Regions from separate parts of the Serratia sp. BNK-23 genome, predicted to be linked through region 3. Evidence: predicted binding sites of a transcription regulator. Region 3 holds the regulator's gene; each other region holds the start of a gene.

Region 1 (10,134 bases), 570 kb from region 3:
GCGTAGAAAGCCTGATCTCGCATGCAGCGACCATGACTCACGCCGGCATGGCGGCGGAGGCGCGGGCAGCGGCCGGCATCTCCGAGAGCCTGCTGCGCATTTCCGTGGGTATTGAAGACAGTGAAGATTTGATTGCCGATCTGGAACGCGCTTTCCAGGCGGCGGCAACGAGGTAAGCATGAATGCAATTGCTGTAGCAGGGCCGGTGAGCGGGCGTCAACTGCACAAGTTTGGCGGCAGCAGTCTGGCGGATGTGAAGTGTTATCTGCGTGTGGCCGGGATTATGGCGGAATACAGCCAGCCGGGCGACATGATGGTGGTATCGGCCGCCGGCAGTACCACCAACCAGTTGATCAACTGGCTGAAGCTCAGCCAGAGCGATCGCCTGTCTGCGCACCAGGTGCAGCAGACGTTGCGTCGTTATCACAGCGATCTTATCAGCGGCCTGCTGCCGCCGGAAAGCGCAGAGCCGCTGATCGCCGAGTTCATTCAGGATCTGGAACGTCTGGCGGCGCTGCTGGACGGCAACGTCGACGAGGTGTGCTACGCCGAAGTGGTCGGGCACGGCGAGATTTGGTCGGCGCGCCTGATGGCGGCGGTGCTCAACCACCTGGACATGCAGGCGGCCTGGCTGGATGCGCGTGATTTCCTGCGCGCCGAGCGCGCCGCGCAGCCGCAGGTGGATGAAGGCCGTTCTTACCCGCTGCTGCAGCAATTGATGGCCCAACACCCGGGTAAACGCCTGGTGGTGACCGGCTTCATTTCGCGCAACGACGCTGGGGAAACCGTGTTGTTGGGGCGTAACGGCAGCGACTACTCCGCCACTCAGGTCGGCGCGTTGGCCGGCGCTGCGCGCGTCACCATCTGGAGCGACGTGGCCGGGGTATACAGCGCCGATCCGCGCAAGGTGAAAGACGCCTGCTTGCTGCAGCTGCTGCGTCTGGACGAAGCCAGCGAGCTGGCGCGCCTGGCGGCGCCGGTATTGCACACCCGTACCCTGCAGCCGGTCTCCGGCAGCGATATCGATCTTCAGCTGCGCTGCAGCTATCAGCCGGAGCAGGGCTCGACGCGCATCGAGCGCGTATTGGCTTCCGGCACCGGCGCCAAGATTGTCACCAGCCACGACGATGTGTGCCTGATTGAACTGCACGTCGCCGCTCAACATGACTTCAAACTGGCGCAGAAAGAGTTGGATCTGGTGCTCAAGCGCGCGCAGATAAAACCGCTGGCGGTGGGCATCCACCCTGACCGCAACCTGGTGCAGCTGTGTTACACCTCCGAGGTGGTCAACAGCGCGCTGGCGACGCTGCAGGCCGCGGCGCTGCCAGGCGAGCTGCGCCTGCGTGAAGGGTTGGCGCTGGTGGCGATGGTCGGCGCCGGGGTGTGCAAGAACCCGCTGCACAGCCACCGTTTCTATCAGCAGTTGAAAGATCAGCCGGTCGAGTTCATCTGGCAGGCGGAAGATGGCATCAGCCTGGTGGCGGTATTGCGCCAGGGGCCGACCGCGCTGCTGATCCAGGGGCTGCACCAAAGCCTGTTCCGCGCCGAGAAGCGCATCGGTCTGGTGCTGTTCGGCAAGGGCAATATCGGCTCGCGCTGGCTGGAGCTGTTCGCCCGTGAGCAGACCAATATCTCCGCGCGCAGCGGCTTCGAATTTATCCTGGCGGGGGTGGTGGACAGCCGCCGCAGCCTGCTGAACTATGACGGGCTGGACGCCAGCCGCGCGCTGGCATTCTTTGAGGACGAAGCGCAGGAGCTGGATGAAGAATCGCTGTTCCTGTGGATGCGCGCGCACCCGTTCGACGATCTGGTGGTGCTTGACGTGACCGCCAGCGAAGAGCTGGCCGGGCAGTATCTGGATTTCGCCAGCTACGGTTTCCACGTGATCAGCGCCAACAAGTTGGCGGGGGCCTCGTGCAGCGACAGCTATCGCCAAATTCGCGACGCCTTCGCCAAAACCGGCCGCCACTGGCTGTATAACGCCACCGTCGGCGCCGGCCTGCCGGTCAACCACACGGTGCGCGATCTGCGCGACAGCGGCGACAGCATTCTGGCGATCAGCGGCATCTTCTCCGGCACGCTCTCCTGGCTGTTCCTGCAGTATGACGGCACGGTGCCGTTCACCGAGCTGGTGGATCAGGCCTGGCAGCAGGGGCTGACCGAACCGGATCCGCGGGTCGATCTCTCCGGCCAGGACGTGATGCGCAAGCTGGTGATCCTGGCGCGCGAAGCGGGCTACGACATCGAACCGAACCAGGTGCGGGTCGAGTCGCTGGTGCCGGCGGGCTGCGAGCTGGGCTCTGTCGATCAGTTCTTCGAGAACGGTGAGGCGCTGAACCAGCAGATGCAGCAGCGCTTTGAGGCCGCCAGCGAAATGGGCCTGGTGCTGCGCCACGTGGCGCGTTTCGACGCCAACGGCAAGGCGCGGGTCGGCGTGGAGGCGGTGCGCCCTGAGCATCCTCTGGCCTCGCTGCTGCCGTGCGACAACGTGTTCGCCATCGAAAGCCGCTGGTATCGCGATAATCCGCTGGTGATCCGCGGGCCGGGCGCCGGCCGCGACGTCACCGCCGGCGCGATCCAGTCAGACCTTAACCGATTGGCGCAGCTGCTTTAATCCTCTGCGGGCGCGGGTTCACCGCGCCCCTTGGCTTTTCCTGCCATACTTATCTTTGTCGCGATCATGAAATTCCCTCGTTGAGCGGGTGAGGATTAATCATCTTATTCCCCTCATTTTCCTGTTGACTCTTTAGCCAACATGCGGCATTTTCTATCTAGACGTCTAAACGTATAGACGCTCATCAAGATGAAATAAAAACAGTGATCGATAAGAGGTGAGCAGGGTATGAGTTTTTTCCACGCAAACCAGCGGGAAGCGCTGAATCAGAGTCTGGCGGAGTTGAACGGCCAGATTAACGTATCATTCGAGTTCTTCCCGCCACGCACCAGCGAGATGGAAGAGACCCTGTGGCAGTCGATCGATCGTCTGAGCATCCTCAAGCCTAAATTCGTTTCCGTCACCTACGGCGCCAACTCCGGCGAGCGCGATCGCACCCACAGCATCATCAAAGGGATCAAGGAACGCACCGGCCTGGAGGCGGCGCCGCACCTGACCTGCATCGATGCCAGCCCGGCGCAGCTGCGCGACATCGCGACCGATTACTGGAACAGCGGCATCCGCCATATCGTGGCGCTGCGCGGCGATCTGCCGCCGGGCGGCGGCAAGCCGGACATGTACGCGACCGATCTGGTGGCGCTGCTGAAAGACGTGGGCGACTTCGACATTTCCGTCGCCGCCTACCCGGAAGTGCACCCGGAGGCGAAGAGCGCCCAGGCCGATTTGATTAACCTGAAACGCAAGATCGATGCCGGCGCCAGTCGCGCGATTACCCAGTTCTTCTTCGACGTTGAGAGCTACCTGCGCTTTCGCGACCGCTGCGTCGCCGCCGGTATCGACGTGGAAATCGTGCCGGGCATTTTGCCGGTGTCCAACTTCAAGCAGCTGCAGCGCTTCGCCACCATGACCAACGTGCGGGTGCCGAGCTGGATGACCAGCATGTTCGAAGGGCTGGACGACGATGCGGAGACCCGCAAAATGGTCGGCGCCAACATCGCCATGGACATGGTGAAGATCCTCAGCCGCGAAGGGGTGAAAGATTTCCACTTCTATACCCTGAACCGCGCCGAGATGAGCTACGCCATCTGCCACACGCTGGGCGTGCGCCCGGTGGCCGCCGCCTGACGGGCTTGCTCCATTGAAAAGGGCGTCGCTTTACCGCGGCGCCCTTTTTTTGTGGGGGAAGGCATAAAAAACGACCCCGATAAACGGGGCCGCGATGAGGCTCACTAGCCGGTGTTGCGCATCCCGGCGGCGACGCCGGCGATGGTGACCATCAGCGCCTGCTCCACGCGGGCGTCCGGCTGCTCCTGCTGACGCGAACGGTGCAGCAGCTCGGCCTGCAAGACGTTCAGCGGGTCGGTATAGACGTTGCGCAGCGCGATGGATTCGGCGATCCACGGCAGGTCTTCCATCAGGTGCGCATCGTTGGCGATGGTCAGCACTACCTTGATGTCGCTTTCCAGCTGATCGCGCAGCTGTTGGCCCAGCGGCCACAGCGATTTATCCACCAGGCGCTGATCGTAGTATTCCGCCAGCCACAGGTCGGCTTTGGCGAACACCATTTCCAGCATGGCGATGCGGGTGGAGAAGAACGGCCAATCGCGACACATCGCCTCCAGCTCCGCCTGTTTGCCGGCCTTCACCGCTTCCTGCAATCCGGCGCCGGCGCCGAGCCAGGCCGGCAGCATCAGGCGGTTCTGCGTCCAGGCGAAGATCCACGGAATGGCGCGCAGGCTCTCTACGCCGCCGTTCGGCTTGCGCTTGGCCGGGCGCGAGCCCAGCGGCAGTTTGCCCAGCTCCAGCTCCGGCGTGGCCGCGCGGAAGTAAGGCACGAAGTCCGGGTTTTCACGCACGTAGCCGCGGTACATCCGGCAGGAGGTGTCGGACAGGTCGTCCATCAACGCCCGCCATTCTTTCTTCGGTTCCGGCGGCGGCAGCAGGTTGGCCTCGAGGATCGCGCCGGCATACAGCGCCAGGCTGCTTATGGTGACTTCCGGCAGGCCGAACTTGAAGCGGATCATCTCACCCTGTTCGGTGACGCGCAGGCCGCCCTTCAGGCTGCCCGGCGGCTGCGACAGCAGCGCCGCATGCGCCGGTGCGCCGCCGCGGCCGATGGAGCCGCCGCGGCCGTGGAACAGCGTCAGCGCCACGCCGGCCTTTTCACAGGTTTTGATCAGCGCGTCCTGCGCGCGGTACTGCGCCCAGGAAGCGGCCATCACGCCGGCGTCTTTCGCCGAGTCGGAATAGCCGATCATCACCATCTGTTTGCCCTGGATGAAGCCGCGATACCAGTCGATATTCAGCAACTGGGTCATTACGTCGTCGGCGTTGTTCAGGTCGTCGAGGGTTTCGAACAGCGGGGCGACCGGCAGAGCGAACGGGCAGCCGGCCTCTTTCAGCAGCAGGTGCACCGCCAGCACGTCGGAAGGCGTGCGCGCCATCGAAATCACGTAGGCGGCGATCGAGCCCTGCGGCGCTTCGGCGATCACCCGGCAGGTTTCCAGCACTTCCTGCGTGTCGGCGCTCGGTTGCCACTTCAGCGGCACCAGCGGGCGTTTGGAGTTCAGTTCGCGGATCAGGAACGCCTGTTTATCGGCTTCCGACCAGCTTTCATAGTCGCCCAGCCCCAGATAGCGGGTCAGCTCGGCGATGGCTTCGGTATGGCGGGTGCTCTCCTGACGCACGTCGATGCGCACCAGCGGCACGCCGAAGCAGCGCACGCGGCGCAGGGTATCCAGCAGTTGACCATTGGCGATGATGCCCATGCCGCAGGCCTGCAGCGACTGGTAGCAGGCATACAGCGGCTCCCACAGCTGCTCGTTGTTCACCAGCAGGTCGTGCGGTTTCAGCACGCGCTCGCCCTTCAGGCGGCCTTCCAGATAAGCCTGGGAACTCATCAGCTGGCTGCGCAGCTGCTTCATGATTTCGCGGTACGGTTCCTGCACCTCATCGCCGCCGGCGCGGGCGCGCAGCTCTGGGGTACATTCGGTCATCGACAGCTCAGAGACCAGCACCTGGATGTCGCGGGTGAACAGGTCGCAGGCTTTCCAGCGGCTGAGCAGCAGCACATGGCGGGTAATTTCGGCGGTCACGTTCGGGTTGCCGTCGCGGTCGCCGCCCATCCAGGAGGTGAAGCGCACCGGCACCGCTTCCACCGGCAGGCTGTAATCGATGGAGTTTTCCAACTGTTCGTTGAATTCGCGCAGGAACGCCGGCACGCCTTCCCACAGGCTGTTTTCCACCACCGCAAAGCCCCATTTGGCTTCGTCGATCGGGGAAGGGCGGTGTTTGCGAATTTCATCGGTGTGCCACGACTGGGCCACCAGCTGGCGCAGGCGGCGCATGATCTTGTTGCGCTCGTAGTCGGCCAGATCGTTGTGATCGAGCTGGCTGAGGCAGGTGTTGACCTCCACCAGCTTGTGGATCAGGGTGCGACGGGTGATCTCCGTCGGGTGCGCCGTCAGCACCAGCTCGATGGAGAGTTGCGATACCGCGTGCTGCAGCTCTTTGTCGCTGAGCTTTTTGTCTTTGAGACGGCTGAACAGTTGAGCCAGCGCTTCCGGGTTGCTGGCGGCCTCGCCGTTGGGCGAAATGCTGTGGTACTGCTCGGCGACGTTGGTCAGGTTGAGGAACTGGCTGAAGGCGCGCGCCACCGGCAGCAGCTCGTCGTTGGACAGGTTCTGCAGGGTGGAGAGCAGCTCCTGGCGATGCGCTTCGTTGCCGGCGCGTGAGGATTTGGAAAGCTTACGGATGGTCTCAACGCGATCGAGAATATGCTCACCCAGCGCTTCTTTGATGGTATCGCCGAGCAATTTGCCGAGCATACTGACATTACTGCGCATTGCCGAATATTGTTCGTTCATATAACCCCTGACCCAGTTCTGTATGATTTTTATCTTGTAAATAAATTTCACGCGTCAGGCGCAGACCGCCTGCCTGATCACATCGCGTTCCTGTCCAATCGTCAATTGACACTATTTTTAGCAAAAAAACATCAAAATCGGCGCATTTTCTGAAATTTAATTACGGCGCGTCGGTTATCAGCACGGCTTATTTCGCCGTTTTCTACTTATTTTGAGTTAGGGGAAGCATAAAGCATTTCCCCTGTTAAATGTCGGGTTTATTGCCGGCAAAAGTGATTGACCAGCTGACCCAACAGTTTGCGCGTCGGTTCGATAAACGCGGTGTCGATGTACTCGTCCGGCTGGTGGGCCTGATCGATGGAGCCGGGGCCGAGCACCAGGGTCGGGCATACCTGTTGCACGAACGGCGCTTCGGTGCAGTAGTTGACCACCTGCGTGCGGGTGCCCAGCAGCTCCTCGATCACCGCCACCATGCGGTGGTCGGTCGGGCACTCGTAGCCCGGCACCGACGCGTGCAGCTCTTCGATGGTCAGGCGGCCCGGCCAGCGTTGGCTTACCGGCTCCAGCGCCTGATGCATCAGTTCGTTGATGTTGTCGAGCGTCATGCCGGGCAGCGGGCGGATATCCAGGTGCAGTTCGCAGCAGGCGCAGATGCGGTTGGCCGCGTCACCGCCGCTGATATGGCCGAAGTTCATGGTGGGATAAGGCACGGCGAACGCCGGGTTGTTGTAGCGCTCCTGCAGGGTCTTGCGCAGCTCCATCAGGCGGCCGATGGACTCGTGCATCAGATCGATGGCGTTGACGCCGCGCGCCGGATCGCTGGAGTGGCCGGACTGGCCGACGATGCGAATGGCATTGGCCATGTGGCCCTTGTGCGCGCGCACCGGCTGCAGCGAGGTCGGCTCGCCGATGATGGCGAAATCCGGCCGAATGGCGGTGGAGGCGGCGAAATAACGCGCGCCGGCCATCGTCGTTTCTTCATCTGCGGTGGCTAAAATGTACAGCGGCTTGGTCAGCTTGCTCGCGTCGATATCGCGCACCGCATCCAGAATAAAGGCGAAGAAGCCTTTCATGTCGGCGGTGCCCAGCCCGTAGAGCTTGTTGTCGTGCTCGGTCAGGGTGAAGGGATCGCGCGTCCAGCGGCCTTCGTCGTAAGGCACCGTATCGGTGTGGCCGGCCAGCAGCAGGCCGCCGCTGCCTTCGCCGATGCTGGCCAGCAGGTTGAATTTGTGGCGCGACTCCGGCACCGGCTGCACGTCGACGCGGAAGCCCAGGTCGGCAAACCATCCGGCCAGCAAGTTGATTAACGCCTCATTGCTCTGATCGAGGCCGGCATCGGTGGCGCTGATTGACGGAGTGGCGATCAACGCCCGGTACAGCTCAATAAATGGAGGTAATTTCATCTTCACTGTTGACAGCCTTTGGTTAGGATAGTATCAATATTCATGCATTTATTTTGAATAAAAATACAGTAAGCCGAAGCGTAAGGGAACCCGATGCCCGGATGTTTATAAAAGCATCAACGCCTGGCTCCGTGGGTGAACGGCGCAACAACGCTGGCTAGCCCTGTTACCTGGGTCGCAAGCGACCGCACGTCAGTTTAGAAGGTGAAAGGCCACATGTTGAATACGCTGATCGTTGGTGCCAGCGGTTACGCCGGAGCGGAGCTCACGGCTTACCTGAATCGCCACCCACACATGAACATAACCGCTTTAGCGGTTTCAGCGCAAAGTGCAGATGCAGGAAAGTTGCTTTCCGATCTCCATCCCCAGTTGAAAGGCATCGTCGATCTGCCGCTGCAGCCGTTGACCGACGTTGCCAAGGCGGCGCAGGGCATCGACGTGGTGTTCCTCGCCACCGCCCATGAAGTCAGCCACGATATCGCACCGGCCTTCCTGGCGGCGGGCTGCGTGGTGTTCGATCTGTCCGGCGCCTTTCGCGTGCAGGACGCCGGTTTTTATAGCCAGTACTACGGTTTCGAACATCAGCATGGCGCCCTGCTGGAGCAGGCTGTGTACGGCCTGGCGGAGTGGCAGAGTGACAAGATTAAACAGGCACAGCTGATCGCGGTGCCGGGCTGTTACCCGACGGCGGCGCAGCTGGCGCTGAAACCGTTGATCGAAAAACAGCTGCTGAATCTGGATCAGTGGCCGGTGATCAACGCCACCAGCGGCGTCAGCGGCGCCGGGCGCAAGGCCAGCATGACCACCAGTTTCTGCGAAGTGAGCCTGCAGCCGTACGGTATTTTCACTCACCGGCACCAGCCGGAGATCGCCGCGCACCTTGGCGTGCCGGTCATCTTTACGCCGCACCTGGGCAATTTCCCGCGCGGCATCCTTGAAACCATCACCTGCCGTCTGAAAGCCGGGGTGACCACGCAGGACGTCGCGGCCGCCTATCATGCCGCCTATGACGACAAGCCGCTGGTGCGGCTGTACGACCAGGGCGTGCCGGCGCTGAAAGCGGTGGTGGGGCTGCCGTTCTGCGACATCGGTTTTGCGGTGCAGGGCGAGCATCTGATCGCCGTGGCGGCGGAAGATAACCTGCTGAAAGGCGCGGCGGCGCAGGCGGTGCAATGCCTGAATATCCGTTTCGGCTTCCCGGAAACCCAATCACTCCTTTAAACCAGCGTGAGTAAACAGCAATGAACCCGTTAATTATCAAGTTAGGTGGCGTGTTATTAGACAGTGAAGAAGCGCTGGAGCGTCTGTTTACCGCGTTGGACAGCTACCGGCAGCAGCATCAGCGTCCGCTGGTGATCGTGCACGGCGGCGGCTGCGTGGTGGACGAGCTGATGAAGCAGCTCGCTTTACCGGTGGTGAAAAAGAACGGCCTGCGCGTCACGCCGGCCGATCAGATCGACATCATCACCGGCGCGCTGGCCGGCACCGCCAACAAAACGCTGCTGGCGTGGGCGATTAAACACCAAATCAACGCCGTTGGCCTGAGCCTGGCGGACGGCGGCAGCGCAGTCGTGACCCAGCTCGATCCGGCATTGGGCCACGTCGGCAACGCGCAGCCCGGCTCGCCCGCGCTGCTCAATACCCTGCTGGGCGCCGGCTACCTGCCGGTTATCAGCTCCATCGGCATCACCGCCGAAGGGCAGTTAATGAACGTGAACGCCGATCAGGCGGCGACGGCGCTGGCGGCGACGCTGGGGGCGGATCTGATCCTGCTGTCGGACGTCAGCGGCATCCTCGACGGCAAGGGCCAACGCATTGCGGAAATGACGGCGCAAAAAGCGGAACAACTGATCGCGCAAGGCATCATCACCGATGGTATGGTGGTGAAGGTGAATGCGGCGCTCGACGCCGCCCGCACCCTCGGCCGCCCGGTGGATATCGCCAGCTGGCGCCATGCCGATCAGCTTCCTGCTTTGTTTAACGGCGTGTCGATTGGCACCCGGATCCTCGCTTAATTTTAGAATTAGAAAGGAATAGATCATGCAAAACCAAGGCATCAAAAAAATCGTTCTGGCGTACTCCGGCGGCCTGGATACCTCGGCCATCATTCCATGGCTGAAAGAGAACTACGGCGGCTGTGAAGTGGTGGCGTTCGTGGCGGACATCGGCCAGGAGCGCAGCGATCTGGAAGGCGTGGAGCAAAAAGCCCTGCAGTCCGGTGCCTCTGAATGTCACGTGGTCGATCTGCGTG
Region 2 (10,134 bases), 1.5 Mb from region 3:
GCAGCTGAAGGTCGAGTTCCGCATCGATAACAACAGCGCCGCGTTTCGCAGCAAAACCGATACCTACATCAGCTACCTGATCGGCAACCGCAGTAAAAACACCCTGTCTGACTGGCTGCAGAAGCAAGGGTTGGCGGACGCCATCAATGCCGGCGCCGATCCGATGGTGGATCGCAACGGCGGCGTCTTCGCCATCAGCGTTTCACTTACTGACAAAGGCCTGGCCCAGCGCGATGAGGTCGTCGCCGCCATTTTCAACTACTTGAAAATGCTGCGCAGCGAGGGCATCAAGCAGAGCTACTTCGATGAAATCTCGCATGTTCTGAACCTGGACTTCCGCTATCCCTCGATCACGCGCGACATGGACTACATCGAATGGCTGGTGGACACTATGCTGCGCGTGCCGGTTGAGCATGCGCTGGACGCGCCTTACCTGGCCGATCGCTATGATCCTAAGGCGATCGCCGAACGCCTGGACGCCATGACGCCGCAAAATGCGCGCATCTGGTTCGTCAGCCCGGATGAACCGCACAACAAGACGGCCTATTTCGTCAATGCGCCTTACCAGGTCGACAAAATCACGCCGCAGCGCTTTACGCAGTGGCAGCAGTTGGGCAGCGGCATTTCCCTGTCATTGCCGGCGCTCAACCCGTACATTCCAGATGATTTCACCCTGACCAAACCATCGCACGAGTTCAAAAAGCCGGAAATGGTGGTGGATAAGCCCGGCCTGCGCGTGTTGTACATGCCGAGTCGTTACTTCGCCGACGAGCCGAAGGCCGACGTCACCGTCGCTTTCCGCAACGCCAAGACCATGGATTCCGCGCGCAATCAGGTGCTGTTCTCGCTGACGGATTATCTGGCCGGCCTGGCGCTGGATCAGCTGAGCTATCAGGCATCGGTCGGTGGGCTGAGCTTCTCGACCTCGCCGAACAACGGCCTGATGTTTAACGCCAACGGTTTCACCCAGCGTCTGCCGCAGTTGCTGACGGCGCTGATCGAGGGCTATTCCAGCTTCACGCCGACGGAAGATCAGCTGGCGCAGGCCAAGTCCTGGTATCTGGAGCAGCTGGACGCCGCCGAGAAGGGCAAGGCGTTTGAGCTGGCCATTCAGCCGGTGCAGATGGTTTCCCGCGTGCCGTATTCCGAACGCAGCGAGCGCCGCGAAGTGCTGAAGACGTTAACGCTGAAAGACGTGCTGGCCTATCGCGACAGCCTGCTGGCCGAGGCCACGCCGGAGCTGCTGGTAGTGGGCAACATGAGCAAGCAGCAGGTCGACACGTTGGCGTCGACGCTGAAACATCGTCTGGGCTGTACCGGGAGCGAATGGTGGCACGGCGAAGACGTGGTGGTGGACAAGGATCATCTGGCCAACCTGCAACAGGTAGGCAGCAGCACCGACTCGGCGCTGGCGGCGGTCTATGTACCGACCGGTTACGACGAAGTGACCGGCATGGCCTATAGCTCGCTGTTGGGGCAGATTATTCAGCCGTGGTTCTACAGCCAGCTGCGCACTCAGGAACAATTGGGGTATGCGGTCTTTGCCTTCCCGATGTCCGTGGGCCGCCAGTGGGGCGTTGGCTTCCTGTTGCAGAGCAACAGCAAACAGCCGGCCTACCTGTACCAGCGCTATCAGGATTTCTACCCGAAAACCGAGAAACGCCTGCGTGAAATGAGCGAGGCCGATTTTGAGCAGTACAAACAGGCGCTGATCAACGAACTCAAACAGCGGCCGCAAACTCTCAGCGAAGAGGCCAGCCGGTTCGCCAACGATTTCGATCGCGGCAACTTCGCCTTCGATACTCGTCAGAAACTGATCGCGCAGGTGCAACAGCTGACGCCGGCCAAACTGGCGGATTATTTCCACCAGGCGGTGATCCAGCCGCAGGGGCTGGCGGTGCTGTCGCAGGTCAGCGGCAGCGGGCAAAACAAGGCGGATTACGCGGCGCCTAAGGATTGGGTTACCTATCCGAACGCGTCGGCATTGCAGCAGATTTTGCCGCGTAAAGTGGCAACACCATGACGGAAATTGCCCCGCAGAGGCTGGAGCCGCTGTCGTTGCCGCTGTTCGGCGAACGCCTGATAGAAGCGTCGGCGGGCACCGGCAAAACTTTTACCATCGGCGCGCTGTACCTGCGCTTGCTGCTGGGGTTGGGCGGTGACGCGGCGTTTCCCCGCCCGCTGACGGTCGAAGAAATCCTGGTGGTGACCTTTACCGAGGCCGCCACCGAGGAGCTGCGCGGGCGCATCCGCGACAATATCCACGGGCTGCGCATCGCCTGCGTGCGCGGTGTCAGCGTCAACCCGTTGTTTTCGGCGCTGATGGAAGAAATTGACGATTTGAGCGACGCCGCCTCACAGCTGCTGGCGGCGGAGCGGCAAATGGACGAAGCGGCGATCTACACCATTCACGGCTTTTGCCAACGGATGCTGACGCACAACGCCTTCGAGTCCGGCATGTTGTTTGAACAAACGCTGGTGCAGGACGAGCTGCCGCTGCGGCGGCAGGCCTGTGCCGACTTTTGGCGTCGCCACTGCTATCCGTTGCCGCTGGGCGTGGCGCGTGCGGTCAGCCTGGAGTGGAGCGGCCCGGAAGCGTTGCTGGCCGATCTCTCCGGCTATCTGCACGGTGAAGCGCCGGCGCTGCGGCGGCCGCCGAAGGACGAAGAAACCGTCCTGATGCGCCACGAGCAGATCGTCGCGCGCATCGACGCCATCAAGGCGCAATGGCGGGCGGCGGCGGGCGATCTTGAGGCGTTAATCGCCCAGTCCGGCGTCGATAAGCGCAGCTACAGCAGTAAACACCTGCCGAACTGGCTGAACGAGGTCGGCGAATGGAGCGGGCAGGAGACTCAGGACTACCAGCTGCCGAAGGAACTGGATAAATTTCGCCAGTCGGTGCTGCTGGAGAAGACCAAGAAGGGCGAGCCGCCGCGTCATGCGCTGTTCACGGCGATAGATGAGCTGTTCGATGAACCCTTGACGCTGCGCGACCTGATCATGGCGCGTGCGCTCAGCGAGATCCGCACTTCCATTCAGCAGGAAAAGCGCCAGCGCGCCGAGCTGGGGTTTGACGACCTGCTCAGCCGGCTGGACGGCGCCCTGCAAAGCGGCGGCGGCGAACAGCTGGCGCAGGCGATCCGCCAGCGCTATCCGGTGGCGATGATCGATGAATTCCAGGATACCGATCCGCAGCAATACCGTATTTTCCAAAAACTTTACGTCGGCCGGCCCGATTGCGGCCTGCTGCTGATCGGCGATCCCAAGCAGGCGATTTACGCCTTTCGCGGCGCCGACATCTTTACCTACATGCGTGCGCGTTCAGAGGTGAGCGCCCACTATACGCTGGAGACCAACTGGCGCTCGTCGCCGTCGATGGTCGCCAGCGTCAATCACCTGTTTTCTCAGGTAGAAAAACCTTTCCTGTTCGGCCAAATCCCCTTTATTGAGGTTAACGCGGCGGAAAAGAACCAAGGGCTGGCGTTTGAATTGCACGGCACGCCGCAGCCGGCGATGCAGTTCTGGCTGCAGCAGGGAGAAGGCGTGGGTGTAAGTGATTACCAACAGCTGATGGCGCGCCTGTGCGCCACGCAAATTCGCGACTGGCTCAGCGCCGGGCAGCAGGGGCTGGCGCGGCTGCAGAGCGGCAAGGCGTCACGGCCGGTACAAGCCTCCGATATCACGGTGCTGGTGCGCAGCCGCAATGAGGCGGCGTTGGTGCGCGATGCGCTCAGCGCGCTGTCTATCCCGTCGGTCTACCTGTCCAACCGCGACAGCGTGTTTGACACCCCGGAGGCCAAAGACCTGCTGTGGTTGCTGCAGGCGGTGTTGGCACCGGAGCAGGAGCGTACGCTGCGCAGCGCCATGGCCACCGGGCTGATGGGGCTGGACGCGCCGACGCTGGACGGCCTGAGCCGCGATGAGCGCGCCTGGGACGCGCTGGTTAATGAATTCGACAATTACCGCACGCTCTGGCTGCGCCGCGGCGTGTTGCCGATGCTGAGCGAGGTGATGAAAGCGCGCCAACTGGCGGAGAACCTGCTGGCCAGCGCCGGCGGCGAGCGTCGCTTGACCGACGTGCTGCATCTGGGGGAGCTGTTGCAAGAAGCGGCGGCGCAGCTCGACAGCGAGCATGCGCTGGTGCGCTGGCTGGCGCAGCAGATCGCCCAGCCTAATCGCCAGTCCGACAATCAGCAGCTGCGGCTGGAGAGCGACCGGCATCTGGTGCAGGTGATCACGATCCACAAGTCCAAGGGGCTGGAGTTCGATCTGGTGTGGCTGCCGTTCGTCGGCAACTTCCGCCAGCAGCAGCAGGCGCTGTATCACGATCGCCACAGTTTCCAGGCGTTGCTGGACCTCGACGCCAATGAAGAGAGCCAGGCCTGGGCGGAGGAGGAGCGCTTGGCGGAAGATCTGCGTCTGCTGTACGTGGCGCTGACCCGCTCGGTGTACCACTGCAGCATCGGCATCGCGCCGCTGTTCCAGGGCACGCGCAAGAAACAGGGCGATACCGATCTGCACCGCAGCGCATTGGGCTATCTGGTGCAGGGCGGGCAGCCCGGCGACGCCGTGTATCTGCAGGAGCGGCTGCAGCAATTGGCGGGCGGCGGTATCGCGCTGTCGCTGGTTGAACCGCCGGATGCAGAACCCTGGCAACCCCAGGCGTCGCTGGCCGAAGCGTTGGCGGCGAAAAGCTTTACCCGACGGATCCAGGATTTTTGGCGGGTGACCAGCTATACCGGTTTGCAACAGCACGGCGCGAGCCTGATGCAGGATCTGCTGCCGCGTCTGGATGTCGACGCGGCCGGTGAGCGCGGGGAAGAAAGTGAGCCAGCGCTTACACCGCATACCTTCCCGCGCGGCGCAACGCCCGGCACCTTCCTGCACAGCCTGTTCGAAACGCTGGACTTCACCCAGCCGCTCGACGAACAGTGGCTGCTGGAACAGCTGCAGCAGCAAGGGTTCGCCGAACACTGGCAACCGATACTGCTGGCGTGGATGCAGGTGCTACTCAACACGCCGCTCGATGACAGCGGCGTGACGCTGGCGGCGTTAACGCCGCAGCACAAGCAGGCGGAGCTGCAGTTCTATTTGCCGATCAACCGGTTGTTGCAGGCGAAGGAGCTCGATGCTCTGGTGAAGCGTTACGATCCGCTTTCCGCCCGCTGCCCGGCGCTGGATTTCCATCAGGTGCAGGGCATGCTGAAAGGCTTTATCGACCTGGTGTTCTGTTGGCAGGGCAAATACTACCTGCTGGACTACAAGTCCAACTGGTTAGGGGAAGACAGCAGCGCCTATACCCGGCCGGCGATGGAGCAGGCGATGGCGGAGCATCGTTACGATCTGCAATATCAGCTGTATACGCTGGCGCTGCACCGTTATCTGCGTCATCGGCTGCCGGATTACGATTACCGGCGCCATTTCGGCGGGGTGATTTATCTGTTCCTGCGCGGCGTGGATGCGGCGCACCCGGGCAACGGCATTTTCACCTGTCTTCCCGAGTTTGAGCTGGTGGCGGGGATGGATCGCTTGTTCAGCGGCGAAGCTGCGGCGACGGAGGAAGGATCATGATCGCACTGCTGGAGCAGGCGGTGGCGCTTGGCGTGTTGCGCCCGCTGGACGTGCAGTTCGCCCGCGTGGTGGCGAACGAAGACGAGCCCGATATTTTGCTGGCCGCCGCCTGCCTGAGCGCAGAGGCGGGGGCCGGTCACGTCTGTCTGATGCTGGAGCAGCTGCAGGCGGATACGCTGTTTGAAGGGCGCCAACCGGCGCTGGCGCTGGCGCTGTGGGAGGCGGCCGGGCGACCGGATAGCGAGCGTTGGCAGCAGCGCCTGGCGGCCAGCGCTGCGGTCGGGGACGGCAGTAGCGCTACGCCGCTGGTGCTGCGCGGGCCGCGCTTGTATCTGCAGCGCATGTGGCAAAACGAAGGTGAAGTGGCGGCGTTTATCGGCGGCGAAGGCGAGTCGCTGGCGGTGCCGGAGGCTGAACTGCGCACTATTCTCGACCGCTTGTTCGGTTCGGCGAGCGACGAACCCGATTGGCAGAAGATCGCCGCCGCGGTAGCCGCCACGCGGCGCATTGCGGTCATTTCCGGCGGGCCGGGCACCGGTAAAACCACCACCGTCGCCAAGCTGTTGGCGGCGCTGGTGCAGTTGGATGAAAGCGCGCGCTTGCGCATTCAGCTGGCGGCGCCAACCGGCAAGGCGGCGGCGCGCTTGACGGAGTCGCTTGGCAGCGCCAGCCGTCAGCTGGCGTTGACCCCGGCGCAGCAGGCCTTGTTCCCGACGGAGGCGGCGACGTTGCACCGCCTGTTGGGGGCGCAACCCAACAGTCAGCGCATGCGCTATCACCGCGGCAACCGGCTGCATTTGGATGTACTGGTGGTGGATGAGGCCTCGATGGTCGATCTACCGATGATGGCGCGCCTGATTGCGGCGTTGCCCGATCGGGCCCGGGTGATTTTCCTCGGCGATCGCGATCAGCTGGCCTCGGTGGAGGCCGGCGCGGTGCTGGGGGACATTTGCCGTTTTGCCGAGCAGGGATACAGCGATGCGCGTGCTGCAGAGCTAAGCCGCCTGACCGGCTGTTCGCTCGAAGGGCGGCAGGCCGACGCGGAAGCGGCGGTGCGTGACAGCCTATGCCTGCTGCGCAAGAGCTATCGCTTCGATGCCCGCTCCGGCATCGGCCAACTGGCGTTGGCGGTTAACGCCGGTGCCGGGGAGCGCGCGCTGGCAGCCTTAAGCGGCAGTTTCGGCGATGTCGCGGGCTATGCGCTGGCGACGAGCGAAGAGTATCAGGCGCTGCTGGATGCCTGCGTGGCGGACTATCGCGACTATCTGCGGCTGACTGCCGAAGGCGCGGATGCGGCGGCGGTGCTGGCCGCCTTTAGCCGCTTCCAGGTGCTGTGCGCGCTGCGTGAAGGGCCTTTCGGCGTTGCCGGCCTGAATGAACGTATTGAACTCGGGCTGCAGCGCGCCGGTCTGATCGACCGCAAACCGGGCGTTCTCGGCCGCTGGTATCGGGGGCGGCCGGTGATGATCGGCCGCAACGACAGCGCGCTGGGGTTATTCAATGGGGATATCGGCATTACGCTGCCGGATGAGCGCGGCGAGCTGCGCGTGCATTTCCAACTGCCGGATGGAAGCATCAAGTCGGTGCAGCCGAGCCGTTTGCCGGCGCATGAAACCGCCTATGCCATGACGGTGCACAAATCTCAGGGATCGGAGTTTGACCATACGGTGCTGGTGTTGCCGAATCACTTCCTGCCGGTGCTGACGCGTGAATTGGTCTATACCGCGATCACTCGCGCGCGTAAGCAGCTCTCGCTGTATGCCACGGAGGCGGTGCTGCTGCGGGCCATTCGTATGCCGACCCAGCGCCGCAGCGGATTGGCTGAACGGCTGCAGGCAACGGAATAAGCGATGAAGGGGCGCGGTAGCGGCCGCGCCAACAGGGATTACAGATCCGCCAGCAGAATTTTGGAGCGGCGTTGGTAGTTGTACAACGCCTGCTTCTGCATCGGCAGCACGTCGACCTCCGCCGGGGTGAAGCCACGCTCCTGGAACCAGTGGATGCTGCGGGTGGTCAGCACGAACAGCTTCTTCAATCCCATCTGCCGCGCCTGATTTTCCACCCGCTGCAGCAGCATTTCGCCGCGCGAAGAGCTGCGGTAATCGGGATGCACCGCCACGCAGGCCATTTCACCGATTTTTTCCTCCAGGAACGGGTACAGCGCCGCGCAGGCGATGGTCAGGTTGTCGCGTTCGATAATGGTGAATTTGTCGATCTCCATCTCCAGCTGTTCACGCGAACGGCGCACCAGAATACCCTGCTGTTCGAGCGGCCGAATGAGTTCCAGAATACCGCCGATGTCGTTGATCGTCGCCCGGCGCACCTGTTCGGCGCTCTCCATCACGATTTGGGTGCCGATGCCGTCGCGCGAGAACAGTTCCTGCACCAGCGCACCGTCTTCCTGGTAGCTGATCAGGTGGCTGCGGCGCACGCCGCTGCGGCAGCCTTTCACCGCGCCGCGCAGGAAGCGCACGGTGCCGGAATGGTAGTCACCGCCTTCCTCCAGCTCTTCAAGACGCTTTTGCGCGTCGTTGGGGAACAGCTCGGAAAGGATGTTGCCTTCCGCGTCGGTCACGCCCTGTGAGGAGCAGAAACCGATCATTTTTTCCGCCTTCAGCTTGATCGCCAACTGGGTGGCCACTTCTTCCGAGGTCAGGTTGAAGCTCTCGCCGGTGACCGAAACCGCGACCGGGCCGATCAGCACGATGGCGTTGCTGTCGAGCTGACGGTGGATCGCTTCTTCATCGATGCGGCGAATGCGGCCGCTGTGGCAGTAGTCGATGCCGTCATCGACGCCCAGCGGCTGCGCGATGATGAAGTTGCCGCTGACCACGTTAATATGCGCGCCCTGCAGTGGCGTGTTGTTGAGGCTCATCGACAGCCGAGCGGTGATGTCGAGCTGCAGCAGGCCGGCGGCCTGCTTGACCAGTTCGAGCGTATGGGCGTCGGTCACGCGGGTGTGTTTGTGGTAGATCGGCTCATAGTTATGCTGAGCCAGATTGGCGTCGATCTGCGGCCGCGCGCCGTAAACCACCACCAGGCGAATGCCCAGGCTATGCAGCAACCCGATATCGTTGACGATGTTGGAGAAATTCTCGTGTTCGATGGCTTCCCCGCCGAGCATGATGACGAACGTCTTGCCGCGGTGGGCGTTGATATAGGGGACTGAGTGACGGAATCCTTGCACCAGCTCTGTACTACGTTCCTTCACGGCCAAACCTCTTTGCATATTTATACGATATTTTTGTATTTTTATTCTTTTATTGCGCCGATGGCAAGTGGGAAATCGTCATGAAGCGTGCGCTAAGGGCGCTAAATCGTTAATAAATTGAAAAACCATAAAAAGATTTTCTGATGACAGGGCTGGAATGATTGGTTAAAGTTTTCGGCATCCCCATTTCATTGGTGTTTTTTTCATCTGTTGTAAACAGCTATTACTGCCGGAGCCGCATGCCAAACGCTAATCACAATCTGGGCCGCCGTCGTTTATTACAGGGCGTTGCCGCCAGCTGGTTGCTGAGTGTGAGTCGTACGGGCTTCGCCGCATCATCGCACGTGATCGCCGTGCGCGTCTGGCCATCCTCCACCTATACCCGCGTCACGCTGGAATCCAACGTCGAGCTGAAATACAAGCAGTTCGCCCTGACCAATCCCGATCGCGTGGTGGTGGATATCGAAGGCGTTCACCTCAACAGCGTGCTGAAGGGCATCGCCGGGCAGGTGCGCGCCGACGATCCTTATCTCAAGCAGGCGCGCGTCGGCCAGTTCGATCAGAATACCGTGCGGCTGGTGCTGGAGCTCAAACAAAGCGTCAGCCCGCATATTTTCACGCTGGCGCCGGTGCCGGAGTATCGCAACCGTCTGGTGATGGATCTCTATCCGACCAAGGGCGGCAGCGGCGGCGAGGAATATGATCCGCTACTGGCGTTACTGGAAGATTACAACAAGGGCGATCTGGAGCGCACGCTGCCGCCGGAAGCGCCGCAGGCCGGCAAAGCGGGGCGCGATCGGCCGATCGTCATCATGCTGGATCCCGGCCACGGCGGCGAAGATCCCGGCGCGATCGGCAAGTACAAGACGCGCGAGAAAGACATCGTACTGCAGATTGCCCGCAAGCTGAGCGCCATGATCAAGCGCGAGCCGAACATGAAAGTGTTCATGACGCGTAATGAGGACGTGTTTATTCCGCTCAAGGTGCGCGTCGCCAAGGCGCGCAAGCAGCGCGCCGATCTGTTCGTTTCGATTCATGCCGACGCCTTCACCAGCCGCGCTGCGCGCGGGTCATCGGTGTTCGCATTGTCCACCAAAGGCGCCACCAGCTCGGCGGCCAAGTTCCTGGCGCAGACGCAGAATGCCTCGGACCAAATCGGCGGCGTCAGCAAGAGCGGCGACCGCTATCTCGACCACACCATGTTCGATCTGATCCAGACCGCGACCATCAACGACAGCCTGAAATTCGGCAAGGAAGTGTTGAACCGGATGGGCAAAATCAACCGGTTGCACAAGAATCGCGTCGATCAGGCCGGTTTTGCGGTGTTGAAGGCGCCGGATATCCCGTCGATC
Region 3 (10,134 bases):
GCCGGCGGTACCCAGCGTCTTCTGACGCGGCGCGCGGTTGACCGAAGATTTGAAACGGGTGTTGCCCAGACCGTGCCAGCCGCCTTTGGCGACCATCAGCTTCTGCTCGTGGCGGGTCATGTCGCCGAGGATCTCGCCGGTGCCCTGATCCTTCACGCGCGTGCCGACCGGTACCTTGATGATGACGTCTTTACCGCGTTTGCCGGTACAGTCGCGGCTCTGGCCATTCTGGCCGCGTTCGGCGCGGAAAGACTTCTCAAAGCGGTAGTCGATCAGGGTGTTAAGGTTCTCGTCCGCCAGCAGGTAGACGTCGCCGCCGTCGCCGCCGTCACCGCCGTCAGGCCCACCGTTCGGGATATATTTTTCGCGGCGGAAGCTGACGCACCCGTTGCCGCCGTCGCCTGCAACGACCAGAATCGCTGCTTCATCTACAAACTTCATTTACCGTCTCCGTAAATCATTCACCGGGCTGCTTCAAAGGAGCAACCAGGGGGGGGTCTGCCCGTCGCGGCCACCACCGGTGACCAATTGCGGAAAACATGGCGCCCGCCACAACCACAAACGCACCGACATAGCCGACGATGTTCAGCGTCGGCATGGCGAATGCCTGGGGCCAAGCCAGCGCCAATAAATCTGAAAACAGCAGGGTAAACAGCGGGGTCAGCGTAACCAACGCGCTCACCTGCGCCGCCTGCCAGCGCGCCATCGCTTCTGCCAGCGCGCCATAGCCGATCAGCGTGTTGGCGCCGCAAAACAGCAGGCACGCCAATTGCCAGCCGCTAAGCTGGAAAATCACCTCGGGTTTGGCCAGAGGGAACAACGCAATCGCACATAAAGTGTACAACATAACCAGGATCTGCGGCGAAGCCAGCCGGCGCAGCAACACCTTCTGCGCCACGCCATAGCTCACCCAGACCATCGCCGCACACACGCCCAGCATGACGCCCAGCGTGTAGTCCGTCAGCCGGGTGAAGATCTCTATCAGACTGACGTTGAAAAACAGCATCAGCCCGCAAATCAGCATCAGGGCGCCAATGACCTGGGTGATGCGCATGCGCTCTTTTAAAATCAGCACGCTGGCGAACATCATACCGACTGGCGACAGCTGGCCAATCACCTGCGACGCCGTCGGGCTCAGGTATTGCAGCGAGGAGCTGAAGAACACAAAGTTGCCCAGCAGCCCCGCCGTCGCGATCGCCAACAGCAGCAGCCAACGCGGCTGGCGGAACATCGTCAGCGGCGGCAGCTTGCCGCGCACCGCAAGGATCAGGCCCAAACCGATGGCGGCCATGGTAAAGCGATACCAGACAACGGTAAACGGCTCCATCACCACCAACACTTCTTTCATCGCGATCGGCAACGCGCCCCAGCAAACCGCCGTGGTTAACGCCAAAGAAATACCAACGCCGACCTGCTGCTTCGTATCCATATCACCTTCGCCAACGCTGACGGGCCAACCCTCAGGCAACCCATAAATGTAAAAAGCCCCGCAACGAATTGCGGGGCTTACATCTATTTCGTAAGGCTCGAAAAATTATTCAGCTTCGATGCTGATGAATTTACGATTGCTCGGGCCTTTAACTTCGAATTTGACTTTACCGTCTTTCAAAGCAAACAGAGTGTGGTCTTTGCCGCAACCCACGTTGGTACCAGCGTGGAATTTGGTGCCGCGCTGACGAACGATGATGCTGCCTGCCAGTACTGCTTCGCCGCCAAAGCGTTTTACGCCCAGACGTTTAGCTTCTGAATCGCGACCGTTACGAGTCGAGCCGCCAGCCTTTTTGTGTGCCATTAATCCGCTCTCCTAACTTAAGCGCTGATGCCGGTGATTTTAACGTCAGTGAACCACTGACGGTGGCCCTGCTGCTTACGGTGGTGTTTACGACGACGAAACTTAACGATTTTAATTTTCTCGCCACGACCGTGAGCAACGACTTCAGCTTTGATCTTGCCGCCATCGACGAAAGGAACGCCGATTTTGATATCTTCGCCATTAGCGATCATCAGAATCTGGTCAAACTCAACCGCTTCACCAGTTGCGATGTCCAGCTTTTCCAAGCGAACGGTCTGACCTTCGCTTACTCGGTGTTGTTTACCACCACTTTGGAAAACCGCGTACATATAAAACTCCGCTTTCCGCGTGCCCGACTGTGTTAGTTCAGAGCGCGCTATAAATATTCACAATAGGGCGCGAATTCTACGCAAAAAAGCGGCGCATGACAAGAGCAGAATAAGACCAGAAGGAGAAAAAAGAAGAAAAAAAGCGCAGTTTCTTTCGTGGCGTTTATCTGAACCGTTTTTCAAGTACAATCATAGGGACAGTTACCGCCATGTACCGATGTGAGCAGCGATCTCAACGCGGTGAAGAGAAACACAGCTGAAAAAAACACAATGAACCTAGAGCAAATTACCGAGTTAACCGCGCAAGATATGGCGGCCGTGAACGCAACAATTCTCGAACAGCTGAATTCCGATGTCACGCTCATCAATCAGCTTGGCTATTACATTATCAGCGGTGGCGGTAAGCGCATCCGGCCGATGATCGCCGTCCTGGCGGCGCGGGCGTTGGGCTACGAAGGCAACAAGCACGTCACCGTAGCCGCCCTGATCGAATTCATTCATACCGCCACGCTGTTGCATGACGACGTCGTCGACGAATCGGACATGCGCCGCGGCAAAGCCACCGCCAACGCAGCGTTCGGCAACGCCGCCAGCGTGCTGGTCGGCGACTTTATCTATACCCGCGCCTTCCAGATGATGACCAGCCTGGAATCCCTGCGCGTGCTGGCGCTGATGTCGGAGGCGGTCAACGTCATCGCCGAAGGTGAAGTGCTGCAGTTGATGAACGTGCACGATCCCGACATCAGCGAAGAAAGTTATATGCGGGTGATCTACAGCAAAACCGCCCGTCTGTTTGAAGCGGCGGCGCAATCGTCGGCGATCCTGTCCGGCGCCAGCGCTGAGCAAGAACAGGCGCTGCAAGATTATGGCCGCTACCTCGGCACCGCTTTCCAGCTGATCGACGATCTGCTCGACTACAGCGCCGACGGCAGCACGCTGGGCAAAAACACCGGCGACGATCTGAACGAAGGGAAACCGACCCTGCCGCTGCTGCACGCGATGCACAACGGCGACGACGCCCAGCGTGACATGATCCGCGGCGCGATTGAGCAAGGCAACGGCCGCCACCTGTTGGAGCCGGTGCTGCAGGCGATGCAGCAATGCGGTTCGCTGGAATACACCCGCAAACGCGCCGAGGAAGAAGCCGACAAAGCGATCGCCGCGCTGCAGGTCTTGCCGGCCTCGGAGCACCGCACGGCGCTGGAAGGCCTGGCCCATTTGGCGGTACAACGCGATTTTTAAGAAATTTTAATTTCGCAATACATTCATCAGGCCCGCCCACGCGGGCCTGCCTAGGTATTGCTCTCTTCGTCGATACGCGCCAGCAGGCCGCCAATCCCTTCCCGCATCAGGAAAGCCACCATTTTCTCGCGCTCGCTCTCCGTCAAATGGTAGTAATACTCGATCCAGACCGCCAACGGATCCTGGCGTTCTACGTCATATGTCGCCCCGTCTTCTTTCAGCGCCAGCAGGTTACGCACGCCTGGAGGCAGGCTGTCGATATGATACTCCAACGCTTTTCCCTGCACGCCTTTACGCCTGCGGCTGATCCAGCCTTCGCGTCGGGCCATCAGATTGATTCCCTGTGGTGAGGAGGGTAATCCTGCGATGCCTGTCAGTTCCTTGGCGGCAAACCACTCGTTTTTCATAGCCATCATCTCTGGGCAATAGTGGACAATGTCGTTTTTTGGAAATTACTTGGGTATTTTTTAGGAAATTTAATGGTATTCTTGTTTCCTAATAAGCGTTTCACGTTGTTCAAACGCTTAACCATGACCCGTTAGTTATACCACTAACGCAACTTTGGCTAATCAGAAAAGGAATGTAAACATGAATTCAAGGAACCCAGATTGGCATCCGGCAGATATCATCGCGGCGCTACGCAAGCAGGGCACCACGCTGGCGGCAGTGTCGCGCAAGGCCGGATTAAGCTCATCGACGCTGGCCAATGCGCTGTCGCGCCCGTGGCCAAAGGGGGAATGGCTGATCGCCGAAGCGATAGGCATCCACCCTTCGGAGATCTGGCCAAGCCGCTATTACGATCCGCACAGCGATTGCCTGCTGGATCGCAAAGCACGCATCAAATCGTGAACGCGGAGCAAAAAAAACCGCCGGAACAGCGTCCGGCGGCGTTTATCGGCTGACTATCGGTGTCGATCAGTTATTGATGAACTTCTCGCCCAGTTCGATATCTTTATGCAGCACGTCCAGCATCTCGTTCAGTGCTTTCTGCTCGAAGGCGCTCAGGGTGCCGATATCTTTGCGTTCTTCAACGCCGTTCTTGCCCAGCACCAGCGGCTGCGCGAAGAAGCGAGCGTATTTGCCGTCGCCTTCAACGTAAGCGCATTCCACAACGCCTTTCTCGCCCTGCAGCGCACGCACCAGAGACAGACCGAAACGGGCGGCCGCCTGGCCCATGGACAGCGTTGCAGACCCGCCGCCGGCTTTGGCTTCCACCACTTCAGTGCCGGCGTTCTGAATACGTTTGGTCAGATCCGCCACTTCCTGATCGGTGAAGCTCACGCCAGGGATCTGCGACAGCAGAGGCAGGATGGTCACGCCAGAGTGGCCGCCGATCACCGGCACGTTCAGTTCTTCAGGCTGCTTGCCTTTCAGCTCGGCCACGAAGGTATTGGAACGGATGATATCCAGCGAAGTCACGCCGAACAGTTTGTTCTTGTCGTAAACGCCGGCTTTTTTCAGCACTTCCGCCGCGATGGCGACCGTGGTGTTAACCGGGTTGGTGATGATGCCGATGCAGGCTTTCGGGCAGGTTTTCGCCACTTGCTCAATCAGGTTACGCACGATGCCGGCGTTAACGTTGAACAGGTCAGAGCGATCCATGCCTGGCTTACGGGCCACGCCGGCGGAAATCAGCACCACGTCCGCACCGTGCAGAGCCGGAGTCGCGTCTTCGCCGCTGAAGCCTTTGATTTTAACTGCGGTTGGGATGTGGCTTAAGTCGACGGCAACGCCTGGGGTAACGGGGGCAATGTCGTAGAGAGAGAGTTCAGAACCTGAAGGAAGCTGGGTTTTGAGTAGAAGGGCGAGGGCCTGGCCGATACCGCCAGCAGCACCGAGAACTGCAACTTTCATCCTATACTCCTTTATTATCTTAAATATATAAAGCGCCGTGAATGTGTTGGTTACGGACCTTAAGTTATTACACCTTTCAAAACAATAAATTAGCCAATTCTTGCCTGCAGGTGTAATAAAACGGCCGCTGTCGCGCCCATTTTAGATTAAATCGCTTACGCATGAAGGGCATAGCGCACACTAATCAAAAATAGTGCGAGGTTATTCACGAGCAAGTTAACCGGCCGTTACATTACACCCTTACGCAACATCAGAACAACATCATTTTAATAACATTTTATTTACCACCGCAGGCCGATTTTCCGTCGTCAAAAGGGCATATTCATCGCGGCCGGATTTTGTTAAAATGCCGCCCTTTCCTCGCCGTCCGGTCATTTTTATTTTCTTTGGGGCGGCCTTTGTTGCATAAAAATTCATCTATATGCATAATCATGACTTCCACTATCAACATTCCACGGTGCAAAATGCGTAATCCCGCAAAACAGGAAGATCTGATCAAGACGTTCAAAGCGTTATTGAAAGAAGAAAAATTCAGTTCTCAAGGCGAGATCGTTTTGGCGCTGCAAGAAGAAGGCTTCGAAAACATTAACCAATCCAAAGTATCGCGCATGCTGACCAAGTTCGGCGCGGTACGTACGCGCAATGCCAAAATGGAAATGGTGTATTGCCTTCCTGCCGAACTCGGCGTGCCGACCACCACCAGCCCATTGAAGAATCTGGTGCTCGACGTCGACCATAACGATGCCGTCGTGGTGATCCACACCAGCCCGGGCGCCGCACAGCTGATCGCCCGCCTGCTCGACTCACTGGGTAAATCCCAGGGCATCCTCGGCACAATTGCCGGCGACGACACGATTTTCGTCACCCCGTCCAACGGCTTTACCGCTCAGAAGCTGCATGAAGCGATCTTGGGCGTGTTCGAACAAGAGCTGTGAAACCTGGCGCTAACAAAGTGCGGCTGTAAACCGCATTTTGTTAGCGCTTCTTTAACCCTCGCGTTACCTTCCCAGCCTTCAACCGCGTTTAACACTGCTTTTTTATCCCGCAACAACACATTTCCATGACATCTCCATGTAACCAGCAGTACCCACTGTGATCTTCCGCACTTTTGGTCAAAATCACTTACCTTATTGAAATTACATAAATTTAACATCAAAAGATCGTTTTATGAGCGTTTTTTATTCCTTACGGTTATAAAAAATAAGGATCATGAGGTTAAAGTTTCACTAGCAACTGTTAGCGAACTATTAATTTTTCACGTTACTAGCTGTATACTCATTTTCGTGAACTGAATCACAGTTCGTTGGAACTGATAAAAGAATACGATGAGGTGAGATGATGAAAATTAAAGCTACCGTTGCAACCCTGAGCGTTCTGTCCATGCTTTCCTTTGGTGCATTCGCAGCACAATCTGTTGATGCAACCCAGGCCGCAAAACTGCAGCCCGCCGGTGTGATCACCGTGAGCGGCGTCGCTGCTGCGCCTTCCGACATTCGCCAGGCACTGTCCGACAAAGCCGACGCCAAAGGGGCGACCGCTTACCGCGTGATCGAAGCGCGCAACGACGGCAACTTCCACGCGACCGCTGAAATCTACAAATAAGTAACGGCATTACCCGGCAACGGGCAATACATCTCTGGAATCAAACGCTGTCATAACGGCCTTCAAGAATAAAAATCGCTGCCAAGCCCTTCCAGGCTGTTATGACCAAGGATCGCTATCATGAACATGAAAACTACTGTTGCTGCACTCGGTTTGCTGTCCGTCATCTCCTTCGGCGCGTCTGCCGCCCAGTTGGTGACTAACGATCAGACCGCCAATCTGCAATCTATCGGCACCATTACCGTCAGCGGCATCGACGGCGCGCCGACCGACATTCGCCAGGCGTTGTCGGAGAAAGCCGACGCGAAAGGCGCGACCGCCTACCGCGTGATCGAAGCCCGTAACGAAGGCAACTACCACGCCACCGCCGAGATTTACAAATAACAACTCTGGGAACGGCTTTGCAGAGCTGATTACCCTCGTCACTGCCACTGCCGAGTTCTGACGCAAACGCCGATTTCCCAGAGACCCTCTCGTCGTCCTATCCGACGAACCCCGTTGCCCTCGCTCGCGAGGGCTTTTTTATGGGCGTAAAAAAGGCCGCGAATGCGGCCCTTAGGTTGGCTTATGCGGCTAAGCGATCAGTAGGTCACCTTCGGTTCCTGCTTTTTCGCCAGCGCGTCCAGCAAGCGATCGTGAATACCGCCGAAACCGCCGTTGCTCATCACCAGAATGTGGTCGCCCGGCTGTGCGGTTTTCACCACCATGTCCACCAGCGTGTCGAGATCCGCGCTCCAATGCGCCGGCTGCACGCAGGCATCCGCCACTTCCGCGACCTGCCACGGAATGTGGTGCGGCTGGAACAGGAACACTTCGTCGGCACGGCCGAGCGAAGGCGCCAGATCGTTTTTGCTGATGCCCATTTTCATGGTGTTGGATCGCGGTTCCAGCACCGCCAGAATGCGCGCCGTACCGCCGACCTTGCCGCGCAGCGCGGCCAGAGTGGCCAGGATCGCCGTCGGGTGGTGCGCGAAATCGTCGTAAACCGTGACGCCGTTGGCTTCGCCACGCAGCTCCAGACGGCGACGGGCATTGATGAAATCGCCCAACGCGCGGCAGGCATCCGCCGGCTGCACGCCGACGTGGCGAGTCGCGGCGATAGCCATCAGGCCGTTATGCATGTTGTGCTCGCCCACCAGCGCCCACTTCACTTCGCCGACCTGCTCACCGTCGAGGAACACCGCGTAATGGCTGGCGTCCGGCGTCAGCTTCTGCGCGCGCCAGGCGCCCTCTTCGCCCACCAGCTCCTGTTCGCTCCAGCAGCCCATCGCCATCACCTGCTTCAGGTGGCTGTCGTTGTCCGGCAGAATGATTTTGCCTTTGCCCGGCACCAGACGCACCAGGTGGTGGAACTGTTTCTGGATGGCTTTCAGATCGTCGAAAATATCGGCGTGGTCGAACTCCAGGTTGTTCATGATCAGCGTGCGCGGGCTGTAGTGCACGAACTTGGAGCGTTTGTCGAAGAACGCGCAGTCATACTCGTCGGCCTCGATCACGAAGAACGGGCTGCCGCCGAGGCGGGCCGATACGTCGAAGTTGCCCGGCACGCCGCCGATGACAAAGCCGGGCTGGTAGCCGCAGGCCTCGAGGATCCAGGTCGCCATGCCGGCGGTGGTGGTTTTACCGTGGGTGCCGGCGACCGCCAGTACCCAGCGATCGCGCAACACGGCGTCGTGCAGCCACTGCGGGCCGGAAACGTAAGGGATACCACGCTCCAGCACCGCCTCCACGCACGGGTTGCCGCGCGTCATGGCGTTGCCGATGATCACCAGATCCGGCGCCGGATCCAGCTGGGCGGGATCATAACCCTGAATCAGATCGATCCCCTGGTTCTCCAGCAGCGTGCTCATCGGCGGATAGACGTTGGCGTCCGAACCGGTGACGTCATGCCCCAGTGAGCGCGCCAGCATCGCCAGCCCGCCCATAAAGGTGCCACAGATCCCAAGAATGTGAATGCGCATAGGTTTCTCATGTGAGTGCATCGAATGTCGGCATATTCTAACGCTCAGAATCGTCCAGAAGAAATGGATTTGCCTATGAATGGCGCGCATCTTTGGGCTACACTGCACGCGAAAACGTTGGCGGTTTGTTAACAGGCCGCTATCCATCCGTAGATTCAGGGATTGTGTCATGAAAACGTTAGGCGAATTTATCGTCGAGAAACAGCACGACTTCTCTCACGCCACCGGCGAGCTGACCGCGTTACTTTCTGCAATTAAACTGGGCGCCAAAATCATCCACCGCGACATCAACAAGGCCGGCCTGGTTGATATTCTGGGAACCAGCGGGGTGTCCAACGTACAGGGCGAAGTTCAGATGAAACTGGACCTGTACGCGAACGAAAAACTGAAAGCGGCGTTGAAAGCGCGTGGTGAAGTTGCGGGTATCGCTTCCGAAGAAGAAGATGAAATCGTGATATTCGACGGCGAGCGAGCTGAAAATGCCAAGTATGTCGTATTGATGGATCCGTTGGACGGTTCGTCCAACATCGATGTCAACGTCTCGGTCGGTACGATTTTCTCTATCTATCGTCGCATCACGCCGGTCGGCACGCCGGTGACCGAAGAAGACTTCCTGCAGCCGGGCAGCGCCCAGGTCGCAGCGGGTTACGTGGTTTACGGCTCGTCCACCATGCTGGTGTACACCACCGGTTACGGCGTCCACGCCTTCACGTACGATCCGTCTCTGGGCGTGTTCTGTCTCTCTCACGAGAAAGTGCGCTTCCCGGCGAGCGGCAACATGTATTCCATCAACGAAGGCAACTACATCAAGTTCCCTCTCGGCGTGAAGAAATACATCAAGTACTGCCAGGAGCAGGACGAAGCGACGCAGCGCCCTTATACCTCGCGCTACATCGGTTCTCTGGTGGCGGATTTCCACCGCAACCTGCTGAAAGGCGGCATCTACATCTACCCAAGCACCGCCAGCCACCCGCAAGGCAAGCTGCGCCTGCTGTACGAATGCAACCCGATGGCTTTCCTGGCCGAACAGGCCGGTGGTAAGGCCAGCGACGGCAAAAATCGCATTCTGGATATCACGCCGGTGAAACTGCACCAGCGCGCGCCATTCTTCGTCGGCACCAAGTCGATGGTAGAAGACGCAGAACGCTTCATCGCCGAAAACCCGGACGAGTAACGCGTTACTGGCAAGGGTTCGGCGCCGCGCCGAACCCTTATCGCCTTACAGCTTGAACGCCGCCATGCTCTGCGCCAGCAGCTGAGCCTGATCTTCCAGCGAGCGCGTCGCCGCCGCCGACTCTTCCACCAGCGCCGCATTCTGCTGCGCCACCTGATCCATCTGCGCCACCGCCAGATT

The links. Region 3 encodes ArgR, which controls arginine synthesis, uptake and breakdown. Its sites were predicted from a motif close to ANTGAATAAAAATACANT; they were not measured.
Positions count from the first base shown of each region.
Region 1: argC (N-acetyl-gamma-glutamyl-phosphate reductase) is a predicted target of ArgR. The motif match lies at 7,936-7,953, and genes of this name have one in related genera.
Region 2: argA (amino-acid N-acetyltransferase) is a predicted target of ArgR. The motif match lies at 8,815-8,832, and genes of this name have one in related genera.

Region 1 covers NZ_CP179900.1:5,109,508-5,119,641, forward strand. The annotation lists gene metB (cystathionine gamma-synthase) at 1-176, shown strand, start outside; gene ACMGF9_RS24275 (bifunctional aspartate kinase/homoserine dehydrogenase II) at 179-2,614, shown strand; gene metF (methylenetetrahydrofolate reductase) at 2,843-3,739, shown strand; gene ppc (phosphoenolpyruvate carboxylase) at 3,844-6,480, opposite strand; gene argE (acetylornithine deacetylase) at 6,738-7,883, opposite strand; gene argC (N-acetyl-gamma-glutamyl-phosphate reductase) at 8,100-9,104, shown strand; gene argB (acetylglutamate kinase) at 9,125-9,898, shown strand; gene ACMGF9_RS24305 (argininosuccinate synthase) at 9,924-10,134, shown strand, end outside.
Region 2 covers NZ_CP179900.1:876,581-886,714, forward strand. The annotation lists gene ptrA (pitrilysin) at 1-2,023, shown strand, start outside; gene recB (exodeoxyribonuclease V subunit beta) at 2,020-5,571, shown strand; gene recD (exodeoxyribonuclease V subunit alpha) at 5,568-7,418, shown strand; gene argA (amino-acid N-acetyltransferase) at 7,457-8,782, opposite strand; gene amiC (N-acetylmuramoyl-L-alanine amidase AmiC) at 9,022-10,134, shown strand, end outside.
Region 3 covers NZ_CP179900.1:4,539,078-4,549,211, forward strand. The annotation lists gene cgtA (Obg family GTPase CgtA) at 1-441, opposite strand, end outside; gene ACMGF9_RS21605 (DMT family transporter) at 458-1,429, opposite strand; gene rpmA (50S ribosomal protein L27) at 1,535-1,792, opposite strand; gene rplU (50S ribosomal protein L21) at 1,810-2,121, opposite strand; gene ispB (octaprenyl diphosphate synthase) at 2,392-3,363, shown strand; gene ACMGF9_RS21625 (DNA-binding protein) at 3,414-3,770, opposite strand; gene ACMGF9_RS21630 (helix-turn-helix domain-containing protein) at 3,952-4,212, shown strand; gene mdh (malate dehydrogenase) at 4,279-5,217, opposite strand; gene argR (transcriptional regulator ArgR) at 5,682-6,152, shown strand; gene yhcN (peroxide/acid stress response protein YhcN) at 6,556-6,819, shown strand; gene yhcN (peroxide/acid stress response protein YhcN) at 6,940-7,203, shown strand; gene mpl (UDP-N-acetylmuramate:L-alanyl-gamma-D-glutamyl-meso-diaminopimelate ligase) at 7,401-8,780, opposite strand; gene fbp (class 1 fructose-bisphosphatase) at 8,950-9,954, shown strand; gene ACMGF9_RS21665 (methyl-accepting chemotaxis protein) at 10,000-10,134, opposite strand, start outside.